Methylobacterium mesophilicum SR1.6/6: one gene and its partner. The protein of the gene in region 2 interacts with the protein of the main gene of each other region in a pairwise test. Links are inferred from orthologs where the notes say so. Each region holds a gene or a part of one and is shown on either strand. Other genes may lie near its edges. The genes, in order: secD and pheT.

Region 1 (10,796 bases), 1.1 Mb from region 2 along the record:
TCGACCTCGGCAGCCTGGAGGAGGCTGCCGGCAACGCCGCCTTCGTGATGGCGCTGCGGGGCAGGGGCCTGCGCGACACCGCGGTGCTCCGGGCCATGGAGCAGGTGTCGCGCGACGCCTTCGCGCCGCCCGAGCACCGGGTTCATGCGCGGCGGGACATCGCCCTGCCGCTGCCCTGCGGCGCGTCGATGACGGCGCCGTCTACGGTGGCGCTGATGCTGGCGCTGCTGCGGGTGGAGCCGGGGCAGCGCGTCCTGGAGATCGGCACGGGCTCGGGCTACGCGTCGGCGCTGCTTGCCCGGCTCGGGGCCGGCGCCGTGTTGAGCCTGGAGCGTTACGGGACGCTGGCGGCAGACGCTGCCGCACGCCTCGCCGACCTGTCCGACGTGCACGTCGTCCAAGCGGACGGGCTCGCCCCGGAATTGCCGGATGGTGGCTTCGACCGGATCCTGGTCCATGGCAGCGTCGACGCGATCCCGCCGCACTGGCGCGCGGCGCTGGAACCCGGCGGGCGGCTGGTGACGGGCCTCGGCGGCGACGGGCTGTGCCGGGCCGCCGTGCTGGCCTCACCGGAGGCCGATGTAGGGCTGGGTGCGCCGATTCGTCTGGCAGCTCTGGCGCCTGGACTGGCGCGGGTTCTCTGATCCGGTGGCCCTTGCACCGCGGCGGCCGACTCGTCATCCTTCGGGCATGTCGGTCGACGCGCATTACATCGTCAGACGCAATGAGCTGCGGTCGGATCTGCGGGATCTCGATCGGGTGGCCTTGACCGCCGCTGCCGTGACGGATGACGGTGTCACGATGGAGGTGGGGTCCGAGGGCACGATCGTCGGCGTCTGGCGTGACGGCGAGGCCTACGAGGTCGAATTTGCGGAGCCGGCTGGCGCGCTTGCTACCGTCGAGGCAATGGACCTCCGCCTCGTCAAACGGGCGAACGCTTGAGTCCTCCGGACTGGCCGCGGAGTTGGTCGCTCGACCCGCGTAAGATCGACGGCTACCTGCTGGACGAATTCCACATCGAAGGCGGCCCAAAGGCGCGGTTCTTCAAGCGTTTCGGGTTCCATCTGGGCGACCCGCTCTCGCTCTCGTCGGCGCTGCTCGGTCATCCGACCGAGACCTCCTACATCGGCGAAACGGTCTCGGCGCGTGGGGACGTCAAACTGATCTTCGAGGGACCCATTCTATCGCCGGATGGGCGTAATCCGCATATCCGAACGGTCTGGCGCAGCGATGCGACGGGGCACGCCCATTTCGTCACCGCCGTACCGATGACCTGAGTGCGACCGCTCACCCCACCCGCCGCGCGGCCCGCCACAGGCGCCACAGCCGGCGCCAGCGCGGCAGCTCGACGGGCGTGTTGAGCGGGTCGTAGGACGCGTGCTCCATGGCGGCGAGGTAGGGCTCCACCAGCGCCACCGGCAGGAACGCGGCCCCCGCCGAGGGCGCGATGGTCGGGCGCGCCGCCTCGAAGGCCTTCAGGTGCTGCCGGGCAAGATCGCGCAGGTCGGCGCAGGCGCGGCGCAGGCCCGGCCCGCCGCGACCGGTGACGATATCCTCGCGGGTGACGCCGTAGCGGCCGAGGATGTCGGCCGGCAGGTAGACCTGACCGGAGCGGGCGTGCCAGGGCAGGGCGCGCAGGAGCCCGGTGATCCCGTAGGCCACGCCGGCATGGCCGGCCGCCCCCGCGCCGCCCGGCTCTGAGCCGTTGCCGATCACGAGGCTCGCCAGCCGGAACAGGGCCGAGGCCGTCTCGCCGCAATATCCCTCCAGGTCGTTCACCCGGGGCATCGGATCCTCGTAGAGGTCGAAGACGCGGGCGTCGATCAGGTCGACGAAGGGCTGGCGGCCGAGGCGGTTCACCCGGATCGCCTCCTCCAGGGCCGCCGCCACCGGGTTGGCACGCACGTCGCCGCGGGCCTCGCCCTGCAGGGCGTCGCGCCACCATTGCAGGCGGATTTCCCCGGCCATCGGGTTCGAGGCGGCCTCACGCACCCGCGCGACGGTCAGACTGAAGGCGTAGAGCGCGAAGAGGTGCGGGCGGGCGGCGGCGGGGGCGAAGAGGGTCGCGTAGTAGCGGTCCGGATCGCCGGTCCGCACCAAGCCCTCGCAATGGGATTGCGCGAAGGCGAGCCCTGTCTCGGCGGTCTGGCCCTCCACCTCCGGCATCAGGCCACCGCGATCAGCGCGGCCGCGACCTTGCGGTTCTCGGCGACCAGGATGTTGTAGGTCCGGGCGGCGGCGCCGGTCTGCATCACGTCGAGGCCGACGCCGACATCCTTCAGCCAGCCCCGCAGGGCGGGATCGATCGCCGCGATGTCGAGGCCTGTTCCGACGAGCAGCAGCTCGATGTCTCCCGCCTCGGCCTGGACCGGGCGCAGCGCCGTGCGGTCGATGTTCCGCGGCTCCGTCACGTCCCAGGCCCGCACGCCCGAGGGCAGCAGCAGGATCGAGCCGCGATGCGACATGCCGGCGAAGCGGAAGCCGCCATTGCCGTAGGTGTCGATGATGTGGCGCCCCGGCACGAAGCCGGATTCGAAGCTCTTCGGACTTGGCTGATCGGCCATTTCGGAAAAAGGACTACTCCGCCGGTTGCGGGACGCCCGAACGCTCGGCCGCCGCGCGGGCGCCCGAGAGCATCAGGCCCAGATAGATCAACACCGGCGTCGAGATGAAGATCGCCGAGTAGGTGCAGATCAGGACGCCGCAGAGCATCACCACGGCGAAGCCCTTGATCGCCTCGCCGCCGAACAGCACCAGGGCCAGCAGCGACAGGGCGGACGAGATCGACGTCATCACCGTGCGCGACATGGTCGAGTTGATCGACAGGTTGAGCAGGTCGACGGTGGGGATGGTCTTGTAGCGGCGCATCAACTCCCGGGTCCGGTCGAACACCACCACGGTCTCGTTCAGCGAGTAGCCCACGATCGTCAGGATCGCCGCGATCGAGGTCATGTTGAACTCGATCCGGCTGATGATGAACACGCCGACGGTGAGCACGATGTCGTGGAGCGTGCCCACGATGGCGCCGAGCGCCAGCTCCCGCTCGAATCGGAACCAGAGGTAGAGCAGCACCGCCACGACCGACAGCACGACGCCGAGCGTGCCGGACTGGACGAGTTCCCCGGAGACGCGCGGGCCGACAGTCTCGGTGCGGCGGAAGTCGTAATCTTTGTCGAAGGCGGCGTGCGCCTTGTTCATCACCGCGGTCTGGCCCTGCTCGCCGGGCTGCAGCGGCAGGCGTACCAGCACGGTACCCTGGTTGCCGAGTTCCTGCACCTCCGGCTCGCCGAAGCCGAAGCCCGCCGCCGTGTGCCGGATCGACGCCACGTCGGCGGTGCCGGACTTCGCCTGCAGCTCGACGAGGGTGCCGCCCTTGAAGTCGATGCCGAAGTTCAGCCCGATCGACAGGAACAGCGCCACCGTGGCGAGCGAGAGCAGCGCCGAGAGCGGGAAGGTGAAGCGCCGGAATCGCATGAAGTCGAAATGCGATTCATCGGGCCAGAGGCGGAGCAGGCGCATTTTTCGGACCTAACGTTGGGAAGATCGCAGCGCCGGCCCGATCGCCTGTCCCACTCTCGCCCTCATCCTGAGGTGCCGGAGCGGAGCGGAGGCCTCGAAGGAGCCCTCCAGTGACAACCGTGATCCCTGGAGCCCTCCTTCGGGGCCCGCTGACGCGGGCACCTCAGGATGAGGGGCGATTTGGAACAGCGGTATCAGGCCGGCGGTGATGCGTCTCCCGAAAGTGGGTTCATTCAGAACGGCAGGGCCTTCGGCCGGAAGGTCTTGTACCACACCGCGATCATCATCCGGGTCAGCGTCACCGCCGTGATGACGGTGGTGAGGATGCCGAGGATGAAGACCACGGCGAAGCCCTTCACCGGGCCCGAGCCGAGGAAGAATAGGATCAGGGCGGCGATCGCCATGGTCGAGTTCGAATCGATGATGGTGGCGAAGGCCCGGTCGAAGCCCGCCTGCAGCGCCGAGATCAGCGAGCGGCCGGCCCGCTGCTCCTCGCGCATGCGCTCGTAGATCAGCACGTTGGAATCCACCGCGGTGCCGATCGTCAGCACGATGCCGGCGATGCCCGGCAGCGTCATGGTCGCCTCCAGCACCGACATCAGGCCCAGGATCAGCCCCACGTGGACCATCAGGGCGATGTTGGCGATGAAGCCGAAGGTCCCGTAGGTGGCGAACATGAAGGCCACCACCAGAGCCGCCGCCACCAGGGTGGCGAGCTTGCCGGCCTCGATGGAGTCGCGGCCGAGACCCGGCCCGACGACGCGGCGCTCGACCACGGTGAACTTGGCCGGCAGGGCGCCGGCCCGCAGCAGCACCGCGAGGTCGTTGGCCTGCTGCACCGTGAAGTTGCCGGTGATCTGGCCGGAGCCGCCGGTGATCGCCGAGCGGATGACCGGCGCCGAGACCACCTCGTTGTCCAGCACGATCGCCATGCGGCGGCCGACATTCTCCGAGGTCGCCTGCCCGAAGCGCTGCGCGCCGCGCAGGTTGAACTTGAAGCTCACCATCGGCTCGTGGGACTGCTGGTCGAAGGCGGGCTGCGCGTCGGTCAGCTCGCCGCCATCGGCCATGACCCGCCGCTCGACCGGGACCTTGGCGCCCTTCTCGTCCTTGGAGGGCAGCATGTCGACGTCGCCGGACGGGCTGTCGGCGAGCATGCGGAACTCGAGCTTGGCGGTGGAGCCGAGGAGCCTCTCGAGCCGCTCGGGGTTCTGCTCGCCCGGCACCTGGATCAGGATCCGGTCGGCGCCCTGCTGCTGGATCGAGGGCTCGGTGGTCCCGGTGGAGTCGAGGCGGCGGCGGATGACCTCGATGCCCTGGCTCACGGCGCGCCGGGTGCGGTCGGTGATGCCGGCATCGGTGAGCGTCAGGCGGACCACGCCGCCGGGCTGCTCGGCGATGTCGAGGGTGCGGGCGGCGGTCTGGCCGAGCGACGTGGTGATCGGCTGCGCCAGCTCCTGGAGCTTCGGCAGGACCTTGGCGCGCGCCGCGTCGTCCGCGATCTTCACCTGCACGCCCCGCTGGAGCAGGCCGATGCCGCCGTCGGCGCGCACGTTCTCCTGCTGGAGCACGCGGCGAACGTCGTCGCGCAACGCCTTGGCCTGTGAGGCGATCAGCTCGTTCTGGTCGACTTCGAGCAGGAGTTGCGAGCCGCCCTGGAGGTCCAGGCCGAGCACGATGGCGCGCGTCGGAACGATCCAGCTCGGGAACCACGAGGGCAGGCTGGCGACGAAGCCCTTGCGCTGCTCGGGGGAGAAGAAGCTCGGCACGGCGAGCATCAGCCCCACCAGGATCAGGCCCAGCGTGGCGAAGATCTTCGCACGGGAGAAGCGCAGCATCGGCCGTCTTTTTCTCTTGTGGGCCGGCGCTTTGCGCCGGCCGGTTCAACCAGCGGTTCAGGCAGCCTTCACGGTGCCCTTGGCGCGGACCTCGGAGATCATCGACCGGACGACCCGCACGCGGACGTTCGGGGCGATCTCCACCTCGATCTCGGCGGCGTCATCCGCAGCCTTGGTCACGCGGCCGATCAGTCCGCCGTTGGTCACGACCGTGTCGTCCCGGCGCACGGACTTCAGCAGCGCTTGGTGGTCCTTGACCCGCTTCTGCTGCGGTCGCAGGATCAGGAAATACATGATCACGAAGATCAGGACGAACGGGACCACCTGAAAGGCGATCTCCGCTCCGCCAGCGGCCGTACCGGCCCCTTGCGCGAAGGCGGGGGTGATCAACGAGCGTCTCCTGCGAGTGGCGAGCGGGCCTGCCGCCGGATTTCGGCATGGGCAGACCGGTCGAAAAGCGCGCGGACTATAGCCAGGGGCTTCCCGAAAGCAACGCCGAAGCGAGTGGGTCCGGCCGCGCCCTCACAGCAGGGCGCGCACCGCCTCGGCGAAGACGTCCGGCGCCTCCTGGGGAAAGTTGTGGCCCACCCCCGCGACGATCTCACGCCGGTAAGGACCGGTGAAGCGGCGGGCGTCCGCGTCGGTGGCGGGCGGCGGGCCGACGCCGTCGTCGGCGCCGAGAAGCACGATCGATGGCACGGCGATCTCCGGCTGGGCCGCCAGCCGTGCCTCGACCGCCACGAGGGCCGGATCGCCCGGCACGAGGCCGAACCGATGGCGATAGGAATGCACCACCACGTCGACGAAGTCCGGATTGTCGAAGGCTTGCGCGGTCGCCGCGAAGGTCGCAGCCTCGAACGCCCAGGTCGGCGACCAGAGCTGCCAGAGCAGGCGGCAGAACGCCTCCCGGTTCTCCGCGAGGCCGGCGCGGCCGCGCTCGCTGTGGAGATAATACTGATACCAGAGCCGGTGCTCCGCCTCGGGCGCGGCAGGCCTGCCTGCGGCCGGGATGTTCTGGATGTTGTAGCCGACGCCGCAGCTCACCAGCCCCCTGGACCGGTCCGGCCAGAGCGCCGAGACCACGCAGGCGGCCCGGCCGCCCCAATCGTAGCCGGCGAGCACGGCGCGCGCGATCCCGAGGGCATCCAGGAAGGCCACGAGATCGGCCCCGAGCGCCGCTTGCTCGCCCGAACGCGGCGTCGAGGTGTCGCGAAAGCGGGTCGGCCCGTAGCCGCGCAGGTAGGGGACGAGACAGCGCGCGCCGGCCTCGGCCAGCTGAGCCGCCGCCACGGTGCAGGCGTGGACGTCGTACGGGAAGCCGTGGAGCAGCACGGCGGGCGGTCCGTCCGGCGGTCCGAACTCCAGATAGGCGATGTCCAGCACGCCGGCCTGCACACGCTTCATCATCGGCTCCCGCATATCCAGGACGCGCATCCTATCGGATCGCCCGCGCAATTGCCGCACGCGCTTGCCGGGGCCGGACCGCGCCCGATCTTGCCACGCGGCGAACCAGCGTGACGGGGAGATCCATGGGCCTGCTAGACGGTGCGAGAAACCTGATCGGCGACGTGGCGGCGGCGGCCGAGCGGGCCCTGGACGGGGCGGGCAGCGGCAAACTCGCTCTGGCACTGGCGAAGTTCTATCCCGGCGGTCTGGCCGCCTTCCTCGGGCGGCTGCGCGAGACCGGCCACGGCGATGCAGTCGGGTCGTGGCTCGCGGCGGGCGGACGGCCGGACAGCCGGCAGACCGTGCCGGCCTCCGCGATCGCCGCGTGCCTGCCGGACGGCGTCACCGAACGCCTCGCCTACGACCTCGGCGTGCCGGAGGGCCGCGTGGCCACGGTTCTGTCCGAGTTCCTGCCGGCGGCGGTGGCGGATCAGAGCGAGGACGGCAAGCTGAAGCCCCAGCCGAACTTCAGCACCCAGGTCGGCGCGTAGGCCCGACCGGGCGCAACGTTCCTGGGGCATCACGGCACCGCGCATTTCATCAGAGGCGGCGCCGTAGCGCAGCTGAGGTAGCAACTCTGCTTGGCGAAGCAGTACCAGGACAGCCCACCGCTCTTGAGGCACGCCCCGCCGCAATGCCGGTAGACGCCGTAGAGCGGCCGCACGAAGACCGCGTCCGTCAGGCTGTGTTGATCCGCTTGACGGCCCGTGCCGGACGGCGCCGCCAGGGCCACGCTGATCCACAACGAAAGTAAAGAGGACAGGACCAGGAGTTTCATAGCCGCGAGACTGCAGGAGCGCGTTCCGGGCCAGGATTCCGCGCGACTGTCCGTCCTCTGTCGACTAAATTACACTTCACGCGGCACGGCGGCCGCCTCCTGCCCGCGGTGGGCGACGGGCACCCGTGTGACCGCCGGCGACTAACGACAGGAGACCCGCATGAGCCTGCTCGATTCCCTCGGCGGTTCGCTGGGGCAGATGGCGCTCAAGGCGTTGCCCGGCATCATCCAGCAGGTGCTGCCCGGTGGCCTGAACGCGCTGCTCGACCAGCTCCGCCGCTCGGGTTACGAGAGCCAGGTCAATTCCTGGCTCGGCCGCGGACCGAACGAGCCGATCACCGCGGACGACCTGCGCAGAGTCCTCGACAACGAGCAGGTGCGCCAGATGGCGCAGAAGCTCGGTATTCCGATGGATCAGCTGTTCCCGACGCTGGCTCGGGTGCTCCCCGAGGCGGTGGACCGCCACAGCCCCGACGGGACGCTGCAGGAGCCGAAATCCTAGACGCGCGGTCGGGGACCACCGAGCGCGAGCCTGCCTGTCCTGACGCCATCCATACAGGCGAGCGGCGGCCCCTTCCGGGACCGCCGCGCCGCGCGATCGGGATGCGCCGCTCAGTTGCTGGCGAGCTGGGACATCGGGTCCACGGGCGCGCCGCCCTTGCGGATCTCGAAATGCAGCTGCGGCGAGGTCACGTTGCCGGAGGCGCCGGATTTGGCGATCGTCTGGCCGCGCTTGACCTTGTCGCCGGGCTTCACGTCGATCTCGCCGTTATGGGCGTAGGCCGAGACGTAGCCGTTGGCGTGACGCACCAGCACGAGCTTGCCGTAGCCCTTCACGTCGGAGCCGGCATAGGCAACAGTGCCTTCCTCGGCCGCCTTGACGGGCGTGCCCTCCGGCACCGCGATGTTGATGCCCTCGTTGCCGGAGCTGCCATAGCCCGAGATCACCCGGCCCTTGGCGGGCCAGCGGAAGCTCTCCGAGGGCGTCGCGTCGGCGACCGAGCCGGTCGCGGCCGGCTCGGGCTTCGCCGGAGCGGCGGGCGCGGCCGGAGCGGCAGCCTTCGGCGTCTCCTTGGCGGCGACCTTCTCGGCCTTCTCGGCGGCGGCAGCCTTCTGCGCAGCCTCCTTGGCAGCCTTCGCCTCGGCGAGCTTCTGGGCGGCCTCCGCCTTGGCGGCAGCCTTCGCCTCGGCCTTGGCTTCCTGGGCCTTCACCTCGGCCTTGGCCTTCGCCTCGGCCTTGGGATCCGCCTTCTTCTCGTCGGGCTTCTTCTCGTCGGGCTTCTTCTCGTCGGCCTTGGCGACCTGACCCGGACGCACGTGCCGCGGCTTGTCGCCCTCCTTCGTGGCCTTCGCGTCGGCGACCTTGCGGGCCGCGGCCTCGCGGGCAAGGGCTTCCTTGCGATCAGCTTCCTTGCGGTCGGCTTCCTTGCGGTCGGCTTCCTTGCGGTCGGCTTCCTTGGAGGCGGCACGCTTGGCCGCCTCCTTCGCCTCCTCGCGCTTGGCCGCCTCCTTGGCTTCCTCGCGCTTGGCGGCGATCTTGGCCTCGACCTGCTTGGCGTCCTCGCGCTTCTCCTCGGCCGCCCGGGCCGGGCGGGCGGTCATCGGAGCCGCGGCCGGGTTCATGCCGGAGGCGTTGTAGACCGGGATCACGATCTGCCGGCCGGGCGTGATCTGGCTGGCACTGGTCAGTCCGTTGGCGGACAGGATCGCGGACGCCGGCACGCCGAACCGCGTCGACATCTGGTTCAGGCTGTCGTTCTGCGACACGGTGATCTGTGTGCCGCCCTGCGCGTTCCAGCCGACCGTGCCGGTCGAGGCGACGCGCGTCGCGGGCGCGGCGGCGGGTGTGGCGGCAAGCGCGGCGGAATGGGTCGCGGCCGAGCGCGGGGTTGAGGGCGGGCTGAGCGCCTCCGACTGGATGCGGCCCGTGCGGATCGCGGGCGCGGGCTTGAGCGTCCCGTCCGGCAGGCTGCCGGTGGCGGAGGGCTCCGAATCGAAAGGATTCGAGAAGGGATTGCTCAGCCGCGAGGCATCCGACGAGCAGGCGGCGGCCGCACCGCCGATGATGCCGATGAGGGCGAAGCGCGAGAGCGTCCGCAACATCTGACCCGTACCGCGCACCCGCATCGACGCACCCGTTTGCCTGACGCAACCTGATGCCCCAATGAAGACGGATTCAGGTTAAGCAACCGTTCCCGTTCGGCAGAACTGCGACCCTTGCGCGAAGGACCGGGTCCGGTTTTCGTGCGGCCTACGGGATGATCAGGGCCGTTGGAATCGTGCCTTTTCCGGTCCGGCTTCCACCCCACATCGAAGGGATGTTTACCATCCGCGCCGCACGCGACAGCCTTGCCGTCCTGCCCGGGATCGAGACCGCTCGCCTGTCGATCGCCGCTCTGCGGCCCGAGGATGCGCAGGACCTCCGCCGGCTCACGGACGACCCGGCGATCACCGCGGCGGTGGACTTCCTGCCGGCGCCCTTCACGCTGCAGGACGCCGAGGATCTGATCCGGAGCGGCGCGCGTGGACAGGACCGTTTCCTCGGCGCCTGGCATCGCGTCGCCGGCGCGGAGCCGACGCAGGCGTCGGCGCGCGAGCTTGTGGGCGTGGTGGGGACGCACCTGCGCGGCGCGGGCGTGATCGAGATCGGTTACTGGATCGGCGGGGCGGCCCGGGGGCGCGGATTTGCCTTCGAGGCGGTCTCGGCAATCCTCGGGGCGCTGAGGGGGCACTTCCCGGCGCGCATCCTCGTCGCCGAGTGCCGCCCCGCCAACCTCGCCTCGTGGAGCTTGCTCGAGAAGCTCGGCTTCCGCGATACCGGCGAGGAAGGCCACCGGCCGGGCCGACGCCTGCTCCGGCGCGACTGACGCCGGCCCGCGGCGCTCAAACCGCGACGGCGACGGGTTGGGCGATCGTTGCGGCGACCGACGCGGCGACGCGCCGATGCCGCCTCGTCCGCCGGGGCGCCACCGAGACCGGCTCGTCGTCGACGGACGCGCGCTCCGCCAGGGCAAAGCCGTGGAGGGTGTCCACCGCGAGGGTTTCCTGTGACTGTGATTCGATCAGCGCGTGGAAGGCCGCGCGCACGATCTCCTTCTTGGAGGCGTCAGGATATTCCTCGAGGACGGCGGCACGCAGCGCCTTGGGTGTCATCCCGGGCGCCGCGAGGCTCCGGAGCGCCGCCGAAAGTGCCTCGATCGAAGCCATGTGAACCT
Region 2 (10,572 bases):
GGACCGAGGCGGTCCCGATCCTCCGGTTTGGTCTCCGCCTTGCGGAGGGCTTCTTTGAACCAAGCGGCGTCGCTGATCTCGTCCGTGAGACGCCCGTCCGCCCGGGCCGCCGCGGCCCGTGGGGCGAGATCGCGGAAGCCGAGATGGGCGATCGTCTCCTCCCAGCCAGCCCAGACCGGCGCTTCCTCGACGGCGGCCTGGGCGTCGTCGAACCGCACCAGCAGGTCGTGCATGGCGGCGCGGTCGATCCGGCCTTCCAGGGTCAGGAAGGTGCAGGCGGAGAGGAGCGCCATCCGGACGTAATCGTCAGCCGTGCTGTCCAGGATCAGCCGGAAGAACGGCGCGCGGTCGCCGTCGAACAGGCTCGCCAGGACCTTCGCCAAGGTCGCCGTGACGGCGTCGCCGAGCACGGCGTCGAGGTCTTCCTCGTCCTGCCGCATCAGGCGCAGGAGCGGCGCCAGGGCGCGCGCGTCCCGGGCATGGGCCATGACGTGAAGGCCCCAGAACAGAAGGTTGGTCTTCTCCGGACTCAGCTCCTGCCGGTCGGCCGCCGCCTCGAGCAGCGGCAGGGTCGCCTCGGCGACGGCGGCCGGATGCTTCAACGCCTCGCGCAACGCCGCGGTCGGCCTGTGCTCGGCCGCCGCGAGATCGTCGATGAGCAGGGCGATCCGGTCCATGCGGTCTTCCTCAACTCCGGAGTGTCGCGCCCGTCTTCCGCGACACTTCGGCGACGATCCTGGCGCTCACCGCCTCGATCTCGGCATCGGTCAGGGTGCGCTCCACCGGCTGCAGCCGCACCGCGATTGCGACGGACTTCGCGCCCGCTGGCACGCCCGGCCCCTCGTAGAGATCGAAAACGTCGATTCCGGTCACCAGCTTGCGATCCGCGCCTTGTGCGGCCTTCACGAGGTCGCCGGCCGGCACGTCGCGGCCAACCACGAATGCGAAATCGCGCGACAGCGGCTGAAACTCAGGGAGCGACAGGGCCGGCTTAGCCTTGGTCGGCTTGTGCTTGGGCAGCGGCAGGGCGTCGAGCACGATCTCGAAGGCCACGAGGCTCCCCTTGAGATCGAGCGCCTGCAGGATCCGCGGATGCACCTCGCCGAACCAGCCGAGCTCAGTCTTGGGTCCGAAACGCAGCGTGCCCGAGCGGCCGGGATGTAGCCAGGACGGGCCGCCGGCCGTGATCTGGAGGCCGCCTGTCGGTACCCCGAGGCTGCCGAGAAGGGCCAGGGCGTCGGCCTTAGCGTCGAAGGCGTCGACGGACTTTGCTGATCCGTCCCAGTGTCGCCCCGCTCCGGCCAGTGTGCCGCAGCCGCGGCGGACCCCCGCCGCGCGGATGGTCTGGCCCTCGGGTTCGTCAGAGGCGAAGCACTGGCCGACCTCGAACAGGGCCGCATCGGGATAGCCGCGGTCGGCGTTGCGCTGTGCCGCTCGCAGAAGCCCTGGCAAGAGGCTGGGTCGCATGTCCGACAGCTCCGACGCGATCGGATTCGCCAGAATGAGGGCAGCATCGCCGCCGCCGAACAATTCGGCGTCCGCGTGCGGGACGAAGGACCACGTGACGGCTTCCATAAGCCCGCGACTCGCAAGCGCGCGCTTGGCGCTGCGGGTACGCTTCTGCATAGCGGTGAGCAGCGGCCGGCCGATCCCGGCGAGGCGGGGCAGAGGCTTGGCCTCGATCCGATCCAGGCCGGCGATGCGCACGACTTCCTCGACGAGGTCGGCCTTGCCCTCGACATCGGGGCGCCAGGACGGCGTGAGAACCTTCGCCCGGTCGCCGGTGCCCGAGACGTTGAAGCCCAGCGTCTCGAGGATCGCCTTCATCTCGGTATGGGGCACATCGATGCCGGCGAGGCGGCGAACCTCGGTCCAGGGGAAATCGATAATGCGCTCGGCTTCGGGCGGCGTGCCGGCGACCCGCGCCTGGGTCGGCGTGCCGCCGCAGAGATCAACGACCAGGCGCGTCGCGAGGTCGAGGCCCGGCAGCGTGAAAGCCGGATCGACACCGCGCTCGAACCGGTAGCGCGCATCGGTGATGATGCCGAGGCGGCGGCCGGACTGGGCGATGTTGGCCGGATCCCAGAGCGCCGACTCGATCAGCACATCCGTGGTACCGGCATCGCAGCCGGACTGCTGGCCGCCCATAATCCCGGCGATCGACTCGACGCCGCGCGCGTCGGCGATCACCACCGTATCGCCATTGAGCGTGTAGGTCCGGCCGTCGAGAGCCATCAGGCTCTCGCCGTCCCGCGCGCGCCGCACTACCAGCGCGCCCGAGACCTTCGCAGCGTCGAACACGTGCAGCGGCCGTCCCCGGTCGAAGGTGACGTAGTTGGTGATGTCAACGAGCGCATTGATCGGGCGCAGGCCAATCGCCCGCAGCCGGGCCTGCATCCAGGCTGGCGACGGGCCGTTCTTCACGCCGCGCACCAGCCGCAGGGCAAACATCGGGGCGAGGTGCCGGTCGGATGCCGCGAAGGCCAGTTCGACCTCGACAGGGCAGGGGCCTTCGCCGCTTACCCCCGACAGGGTCTCGCGCTTGAGGGTACCGATCCCGGCGGCGGCGAGGTCGCGGGCGATCCCGTGCACCGAGGTGCAGTCCGGCCGATTCGCCGTCAGGTTGATCTCGATGACCGGATCGTCGAGCCCGGCGTAGAGCGCGTAAGGCTGGCCGATGGGCGCGTCGGTCGGAAGCTCCATGATGCCGTCGTGGTCGTCGCCCAGGCCGAGCTCGGCGCCCGAGCACAGCATGCCGCGGCTCTCCACGCCGCGAATCGCGCCCACCGACAGGGTGATGTTCTTGCCTGGGACGTAAGTGCCGGGCGGCGCGAAGACCGAGACGAGGTCGGCCCTGGCGTTCGGGGCGCCGCAGACCACCTGCACGGGCGCGCCCGCGCCGGTGTCGACGGTGCAGACCCGGAGCCGGTCCGCGTTCGGGTGCTGCTCGGCCGTCAGGATCCGGGCGATCACGTAGGGCTTCAGCGCGGCGGCCTTGTCCTCGACGCCCTCCACCTCCAGCCCGATCCGCGTGAGAGTCTCGGCGACGGTGTCGAGGGAGGCCTCGGTGTCGAGGTGGTCCTTGAGCCAGGAGAGGGTGAATTTCATGATGGACCTTCGAGAGCCCTGGTATCGGCTCGACCGTCGGAGGAACAGGATCGCGGGGTCGTCGCCGGGGCCGGAGGGCCGCGGCGGGGCCGGGACGGCTCAGCCGGTGAGGCCGCCCACAAGGCTCGGCACGTCGAGCGGGCGGAAGCCGTAATGGTCGAGCCAGCGGACATCCGCCTCGAAGAACGGACGCAGGTCCGGCATGCCGTATTTCAGCATGGCGATCCGGTCGATTCCGACGCCGAAAGCGAAACCCTGCACGACATCCGGATCGAGGCCGCAGTTACGCAGCACGTTCGGGTGGACCATCCCGCAGCCCAGGATCTCGAGCCAGTCGTCGCCCTCGCCGAAGCGGATCTCGCCGCCTTTCCGCGAGCACTGGATGTCGACCTCCGCCGAGGGCTCGGTGAAGGGGAAGAAGGAGGGGCGGAAGCGCATCTTCACGCCGTCCACCTCGAAGAAAGCTTTGCAGAACTCCTCCAGCACCCATTTCAGGTTGGCGATGTTGGCAGTCTTGTCGATCACCAGTCCCTCGACCTGATGGAACATCGGCGTGTGGGTCTGGTCGGAATCGTGCCGGTAGGTCCGGCCAGGGATGATCACGCGGATCGGCGGCTCCTGCGACCGCATGGTCCGCACCTGCACGGGCGAGGTGTGGGTCCGCAGCACCTTGCGCTTCCCGTCGCGGTCCGGCGCCAGGAAGAAAGTGTCGTGCATCTCGCGGGCCGGGTGGCCGGGCGGGAAATTGAGGGCGGTGAAATTCAGCTCGTCCGTCTCGATGTCCGGACCCTCGGCGACCGCGAAGCCCATATCGGCGAAGATCGCGGTGATCTCGTCGATGACCTGCGAGATCGGGTGAATCCGGCCGCGGACCTCGGGGGCCTCGCGGACCGGCAGGGTCACATCGACCCGCTCGGAGGCGAGGCGCGCCTCCAGCGCGGCCTCGGCGAGTTCGGTCTTGCGCGCGGTGACGGCGCCTTGAACCCGGTCGCGCAGGCCGTTGATCAGCGGGCCGCGCTCCTTGCGCTCGTCGGGCGTCATCGCGCCGAGGGTCTTCAGCAGATCCGAGACGCTGCCCTTCTTGCCGAGCGCGGCGACGCGGACCGCGTCGAGGGCCGCCTCGTCCGACGCCGCGCCCACTTGGGCCAGGAGATCGCGTTCGAGGGTGTCGAGATCGGTCATCGCTGTCTTTGAGCAGGGTTGGCGGAGTCGGCCGTCGGGCCGTGCTCTCGCGCGTTGTGCGGCCCGGTGCAAGCGCGGGGCGCGGGACCTCGTAAACGACGAAGGCGCGATTCCCCGGGGAACCGCGCCTTCCGTCCGTCTCGCCCTAGGCCTGGATCAGGCAGCCTTGGCGGTGTTCTGCGGCAGCGCGGCCTTCGCCTTCTCGACGACGGCGGCGAAGCTCGCCGGCTCGTGGATCGCGAGTTCCGACAGGGCCTTGCGGTCGACGACGATGCCCGACTTGGCCAAGCCGTCGATGAAGCGCGAATAGGTCAGGCCATGCTCGCGGACAGCGGCGTTCAGGCGCTGGATCCAGAGCGCGCGGAACGTGCGCTTCTTGTTCTTGCGGTCGCGGTAGGCGTACTGCAGACCCTTCTCCACCGCCTGCTTGGCGATGCGGATCGTGTTCTTGCGCCGGCCGTAATAGCCCTTGGCGGCCTTCAGGACTTTCTTATGCTTCGCGTGACTGGTCACGCCGCGCTTGACGCGGGCCATCGGTTATCTCCTGGATTCGACGAAAGACAGTGGCAACGGGTGTCGAAGGCTTACCGCGCGTTCGGCAGGAAGTACTTCTTCACGTTGGCGGCATCGCCCTCGAACAGGGTCGTGGTGCCGCGCAGGTTGCGGATCTGCTTGGTCGTCCGCTTGATCATCCCGTGGCGCTTGCCGGCCTGGGCGTACATCACCTTGCCGGTGCCGGTGATCTTGAAGCGCTTCTTCGCGCCCGATTTCGTCTTCAGCTTGGGCATTTGGCTCTCCGTTGCGCGAAAACCCCTCAGACCGGCCCAGGTGGGTCGGATGCGGTTCGCGCGCTGATGCTTCTGGTGGAGCAGCACGAGCCGCCACGGCAGCCCTAATCGGCCGGGCGGTTCGACGCGGGGCGGCTTATGACAGAAAGCCGACGCGGCGGCAACGTCCCCGCTGCGGTGCGCTCCGTCGGAGATCGCCGATCTGTGTCCAGCGAGGGCGGAACGGAGCCGGGCGGTGGCTGTTCTGGTCCAGACCGCCCGCAATGGTGATTCGGAGGAATTCGGGGACAGCGAGCGCACTGCACAAAACGGTGCGCGACAAGGGGGTCGTCAGGAACCATAACCTTAGCCGTCAGTTTCATTCATGTCCCGCTCAGGCCGGCAGGGTTAGACCCCCCGTCAAATTCGGCCAACCAGGAGACACTTCGTGCGCATTGCCCAGATCGCTCCGTTGTCGGAGGCCGTCCCTCCGAAGTTCTACGGCGGCACCGAGCGCGTCGTCAGCTGGATTACAGAGGAACTGGTTCGCCAGGGCCACGAAGTCACGCTGTTCGCCAGCGGTGACTCACAGACGACTGCCAAGCTCGCGGCCTGCACACCGGAAGGTCTGCGGCTGCTCGGCTATCGCGACCACACAGCGAGCCACCTGGCGATGCTCCATCAGGTCCATCGCCGCGCGCACGAGTTCGATATCCTGCACTTCCACATCGACCTGCTTCAGTACCCGATGTTTGAGGATCTGAACCACAAGTGCATCACGACGATGCACGGTCGCCTGGACGTGCCCGACTTCATGCCGGTCTACCGCACCTTCACCGGAATGCCGCTGGTCTCGATCTCCGACAACCAGCGCCTGCCGATGCCGCCGACCTCGAACTGGCTGGCGACGATCCATCACGGCCTTCCGACCGAGAACTGCCCGTACTATCCAGAGGCGAAGGGTGGCTATCTCGCTTTCCTCGGCCGGATCTCGCCCGAGAAGCGGCCCGATCGCGCCATCGAGATGGCGATTCGGTCCGGCACGCCCCTCAAGATCGCCGCGAAGGTCGACAAGGCCGACCAGGATTACTGGGACGAGGTCATCGAGCCGATGATCCACCACCCGCTGATCGAGTATATCGGCGAGATCAACGAGGAGCAGAAGAAGGAATTCCTCGGCAACGCCCTGGCACTCGCCTTCCCGATCGACTGGCCGGAGCCCTTCGGCCTCGTGATGATCGAGGCGATGTCGGCCGGCACGCCGGTGATCGCCTTCCGTAATGGTTCCGTGCCGGAGGTCATCAAGGACGGCGTCGGCGGCGTTCTGTGCAACACCATGGACGACGCCGTGGCCGCCGTGGCGCAGGTGAAGGCCATGAGCCGCGCCGGCGTTCGCCGTCACTTCGAGAGCCAGTTCACTGCCGAGTGCATGGTTAAGAAGTACGTGGCCTCCTACGAGGAACTGTTGTCGCGCGGCGCTGACGTGATCAAACTGCCGAAGTCAGGCTTCAAGCCGCAATACGGCGAGGTGAACGGTTCGGCCCGCCCGGCGATCCCCGTCGCGGCGATGCCGGCCTGAAAACCGCCACCGGGCTTGCGAGGCAGGCCCGGCTCGGCCTAGCGTCTTAAAGGCGACTCATCCGTAGCGTGAACAGGGGCCGCCGCATCCGAGATGATGCGGCGGCCCTCTCGATTCGCACCCTCACAGACCCGGAGATGCCCTGCATGGCGGCAGAGAACTCGGCAGCGGCCCACGCAGCGACGGCCCGCGCCACGGCGGGTGTCGGAAGCGCGGCGCTCGGATTTCAGGACGCGGACGACGTGCTGCCGCCCTACCACATCGAGGCGCAGACCTCCCTGGTCGAGCGGCCACTGCGCTCGCTGAAGTTCGGCGAGGCCTTCGGCGTCCTCGATTCCTACGGCGATATCGGCGTCCAGCCGGGTCCGGAGGGTCTGTATTTCCAGGACACGCGCTACCTGTCGCGGCTGGAACTGACGGTCGAAGGTCAGCGCCCGCTGATGCTCTCCTCGGTGATGCAGGACGACAACGGCGCCCTCAGCGTCGACATGACCACGCCCGACATCCGCCTCGACGCCCACGACGAAACTTCGATACCCCGCGAGACGATCGCGATCGAGCGCACCAAATTCCTCTTTCGGGGCACCTGCTACGATCGGATCGGCCTGCGGTCGTTCGATTCGAAGCATCGCCGCCTGCGCATCGCCGTCACCTTCGATGCGGATTTCCGCGACCTGTTCGAGGTGCGCGGCACGGATCGCGGGCAGCGCGGCAAGCGCGGCGTCCAGGTGGCGAGCGATCGGGAAGTCCAGTTCCGCTATGTCGGCCTCGACGAGATCGTGCGGACGACGGCCCTGCATTTCGGGCCGAAGCCGGATCTGATCGAGCCGGGCCGCGTCCTCTTCGATGTGTCGCTACCGCCGGGCGGCCGCACCTCGCTCTTCATCCGCGTCGCCTTCGAGGCGCACCGTGCCTTCACCAAGCCGCCGACCGAGACGCTGGTGGGTGAGGATGCGGCCGCCAAGTTGACGCTGGCGGCGAATGCCGGCGGCGCCCGGCGCGAATTGCGCGACACCGGCGAAGGCACGGTGTTCGCACGCGCCTATCGCGACGCGCGCCGCGACCTGCGGGCTTTGACGGCCGGGATCACGACGATCATCTCGTCGAACGACCAGTTTAACGAGGGGCTCTGCCGCGCCACGGCCGACCTCTACATGCTGGCAAGCCGCACCCCCGAGGGGATCTACCCCTTCGCCGGCATCCCCTGGTACTCCACTGTCTTCGGCCGCGACGGCATCATCACGGCGATGATGGCGCTCTGGATCGACCCGAAATTCGCTCGCGGTGTCCTGCGCTATCTCGCCTCGACGCAGGCCAAGGCGGTCGATCCGGCGGCCGATGCCCAGCCCGGCAAAGTCCTGCACGAGACCCGCCGCGGCGAGATGGCGATGCTCGGCGAGGTTCCGTTCCGGCACTATTACGGCACGATCGACGGTACTCCGCTCTTCGTGATGCTCGCCTGGGAGTATTACGCGGTCACCGGCGATCTGGAGACGGTCCGGGCGATCTGGCCGGCCCTGGAACTCGCCCTCGAATGGATGGATCGCTACGGCGACCGGGACGGCGACGGCTTCGTCGAGTACGCCCGCGACACCGACAAAGGCCTTGAGAACCAGGGCTGGAAGGACAGCCACGATTCGATCTTTCACGCGGATGGACATCTGGCCAAAGGCCCGATCGCGCTTTGCGAGGTGCAGGGCTACGTCTACGCCGCCAAGCACGGCATGGCGAAACTCGCGGCGCTGCTCGGGCACGACGCCATGGCAGAACGCCTCACCGAGGAAGCGACGACCCTGCGCGAGCGGTTCGACACGGCCTTCTGGAACGAGGAGATCGGCACCTACGCGCTCGCCCTCGATGGGGCGAAGAAGCAGTGCGCTGTGCGCTCGTCGAATGCCGGCCACGCCCTCTTCACCGGCATCGCCAAGCCGGAGCGGGCGGCGCGGGTCGCCGAGACGCTGTTGTGCAAGGATGGGTTCAACGGCTGGGGCGTGCGCACCATCGCCAAGGGCGAGGCGCGCTACAACCCGATGTCCTACCACAACGGCTCGATCTGGCCGCACGACAACGCGCTGATCGCGATGGGGCTGGCCCGCTACGATCGCAAGCACGAGGCCGCGCGCATCTTTCAAGGAATGTTCGACACCTCCCTCTACCAGGACCAGAAGCGCCTGCCGGAGCTGTTCTGCGGCTTCATGCGCCGCAAGCAGCGCGGACCGGTGTCGTATCCCGTCGCCTGCAGCCCGCAAGCCTGGGCGGCCGCCGCGCCCTTCGCGTTCCTGGCCGCCTGCCTGGGCCTCGAACTCGACCACGAGCGCAACAGCGTCCGCCTCAAGAATCCGATCCTGCCGGGATTCCTCGACGGAGTGACGCTCTACAACGTGAAACTCGGCGGCTCGCGCCTGGACATTCGGTTCCAGCGTTACGACGACGACGTCACGGTCTCGGTTCCGCGCCGCCAGGGAGACGTGCAACTCATCGTCACCAAGTAAGGGCATCCCATAGGGGCTCCCACGCGCAGCCCGCTTCGGGGTAAGCGGGCCGCGCGGCATGTCACGCCGCGCCGAGGACGGGTTCATGCCGGCTGATCACGATGCTCCGCACGCCGCCCTGCGCCTCGCGCAGGACCTGATCCGCTGCCCGTCCGTGACGCCCGAGGATCGAGGCGCCCTCGATGTGGTCGCCGATGCGCTCCGGCCCGCCGGCTTCGCCATCGAGCGGCCGGCCTTCTCGGAACCCGGGTTCCCCGACACGCCGAACCTCTACGCGCGCCTCGGCCAGGGTGGCCCCTGCCTGGTCTTCGCCGGTCACACCGACGTCGTTCCGGAGGGCGACGGCGCGTGGCGCCACGGTCCGTTCGACGGCGCGGTGGCCGACGGGATGCTGTACGGGCGGGGTGCCGCCGACATGAAGGGCGGCATCGCCTGCATGCTCGCCGCGACGCTGGCATTCCTGGAGAAGCGCGGTTCCAGATTCGACGGCTCCATCACGTTCCTGATCACCGGCGACGAGGAGGGGCCGGCGGTCAACGGGACCGTGAAGTTGCTGGACTGGGCACGGGCCCGGGGCGAGCGCTTCGACCACTGCGTGCTCGGCGAGCCGACCAACCCTGGGCGGCTCGGCGAGATGATCAAGATCGGCCGGCGCGGCTCGCTGACCGGAAAGCTCACCGTACTGGGCCGCCAGGGCCACGTGGCCTATCCCCACAAGGCGGAGAACCCGATCCCAGGGCTGCTGCGGCTCGCCTCTGCGCTGGTCGCCGAGCCCCTCGACGGTGGGACGGCACATTTCGATGCCTCGAACCTGGAACTCACCACGATCGATGTGGGCAATCCGGCAACCAACGTGATCCCGGCTACCGCCCGGGCGACGTTCAACGTCCGCTTCAACGACGACTGGACAGCGGAAAGCCTGGGTGCCGAGATCCGGCAGCGCCTGGAGCGGGCAGCCGGAAATTCCGTCTCGTTCACCCTCGACCTCCAGCCGTCGAATGCGCCCGCCTTCCTGACGCGCCCGGATCCCTTTGTGAATCTCGTCTCGGAGGCGATCCGGGCGGAGACTGGCCTGACGCCGGTTCTCTCGACCTCGGGGGGCACGTCCGATGCGCGCTTCATCAAGGATGCCTGTCCGGTGATCGAATTCGGTCTCGTGGGCGAGACGATGCATCAGGTCGACGAGTGCGTGGCGGTCGCCGACCTCGAGCGCTTGACGGCCATTTACGGCCGGGTGCTGGAAGCATATTTCAGCGCGCCCAGCCCCTGTTGAGCCACCCGAAATAAGCGTCGGCTACGCTGTTCAGTGGCGGCCTGCTCGCGCCCGGGAACCGTCTGCTTTTCCGACCGAGGCGATCGCCGACCGCAATATAGATTTGACGAAGTCGTTGAACATGTGGATCGTCAAGTCTTAACTCTATGCTTCGCCGTACGACGGCAGCAG

Evidence for each region.
Region 1: the proteins of pheT (region 2) and secD interact in binary tests that used the Escherichia coli proteins (3 or more experiments, as listed by UniProt). The link is inferred for Methylobacterium mesophilicum SR1.6/6 from one-to-one orthologs.

The regions. Positions count from the first base shown.
Region 1 is NZ_CP043538.1:4,185,537-4,196,332, forward strand. The notes cover bases 3,056-6,050. They hold secD (protein translocase subunit SecD), read right to left. Parts: upstream 5,358-6,050; coding sequence 3,753-5,357; downstream 3,056-3,752. Other genes in these bases: secF (protein translocase subunit SecF), read right to left, coding at 3,056-3,519; yajC (preprotein translocase subunit YajC), read right to left, coding at 5,415-5,747; MMSR116_RS20090 (alpha/beta fold hydrolase), read right to left, coding at 5,880-6,050. Outside these bases: MMSR116_RS20050 (protein-L-isoaspartate O-methyltransferase family protein), read left to right, coding at 1-644; MMSR116_RS20055 (DUF4926 domain-containing protein), read left to right, coding at 691-942; MMSR116_RS20060 (DUF6883 domain-containing protein), read left to right, coding at 939-1,277; MMSR116_RS20065 (phytoene/squalene synthase family protein), read right to left, coding at 1,288-2,166; MMSR116_RS20070 (Mth938-like domain-containing protein), read right to left, coding at 2,166-2,564; more of secF, read right to left, coding at 2,578-3,055; more of MMSR116_RS20090, read right to left, coding at 6,051-6,761; MMSR116_RS20095 (YidB family protein), read left to right, coding at 6,812-7,294; MMSR116_RS20100 (hypothetical protein), read right to left, coding at 7,324-7,536; MMSR116_RS20105 (YidB family protein), read left to right, coding at 7,742-8,083; MMSR116_RS20110 (peptidoglycan DD-metalloendopeptidase family protein), read right to left, coding at 8,194-9,708; MMSR116_RS20115 (GNAT family N-acetyltransferase), read left to right, coding at 9,900-10,448; MMSR116_RS20120 (hypothetical protein), read right to left, coding at 10,465-10,788. UniProt on the Escherichia coli protein: Part of the Sec protein translocase complex. Interacts with the SecYEG preprotein conducting channel. SecDF uses the proton motive force (PMF) to complete protein translocation after the ATP-dependent function of SecA.
Region 2 is NZ_CP043538.1:3,136,589-3,147,160, forward strand. Bases 399-3,463 are described here. They hold pheT (phenylalanine--tRNA ligase subunit beta), read right to left. Parts: upstream 3,109-3,463; coding sequence 688-3,108; downstream 399-687. Other genes in these bases: MMSR116_RS14915 (DUF1186 domain-containing protein), read right to left, coding at 399-677; pheS (phenylalanine--tRNA ligase subunit alpha), read right to left, coding at 3,208-3,463. Also shown: more of MMSR116_RS14915, read right to left, coding at 1-398; more of pheS, read right to left, coding at 3,464-4,290; rplT (50S ribosomal protein L20), read right to left, coding at 4,447-4,824; rpmI (50S ribosomal protein L35), read right to left, coding at 4,875-5,078; MMSR116_RS14940 (glycosyltransferase family 4 protein), read left to right, coding at 5,506-6,636; MMSR116_RS14945 (amylo-alpha-1,6-glucosidase), read left to right, coding at 6,783-9,128; dapE (succinyl-diaminopimelate desuccinylase), read left to right, coding at 9,214-10,401; MMSR116_RS14955 (hypothetical protein), read right to left, coding at 10,379-10,572.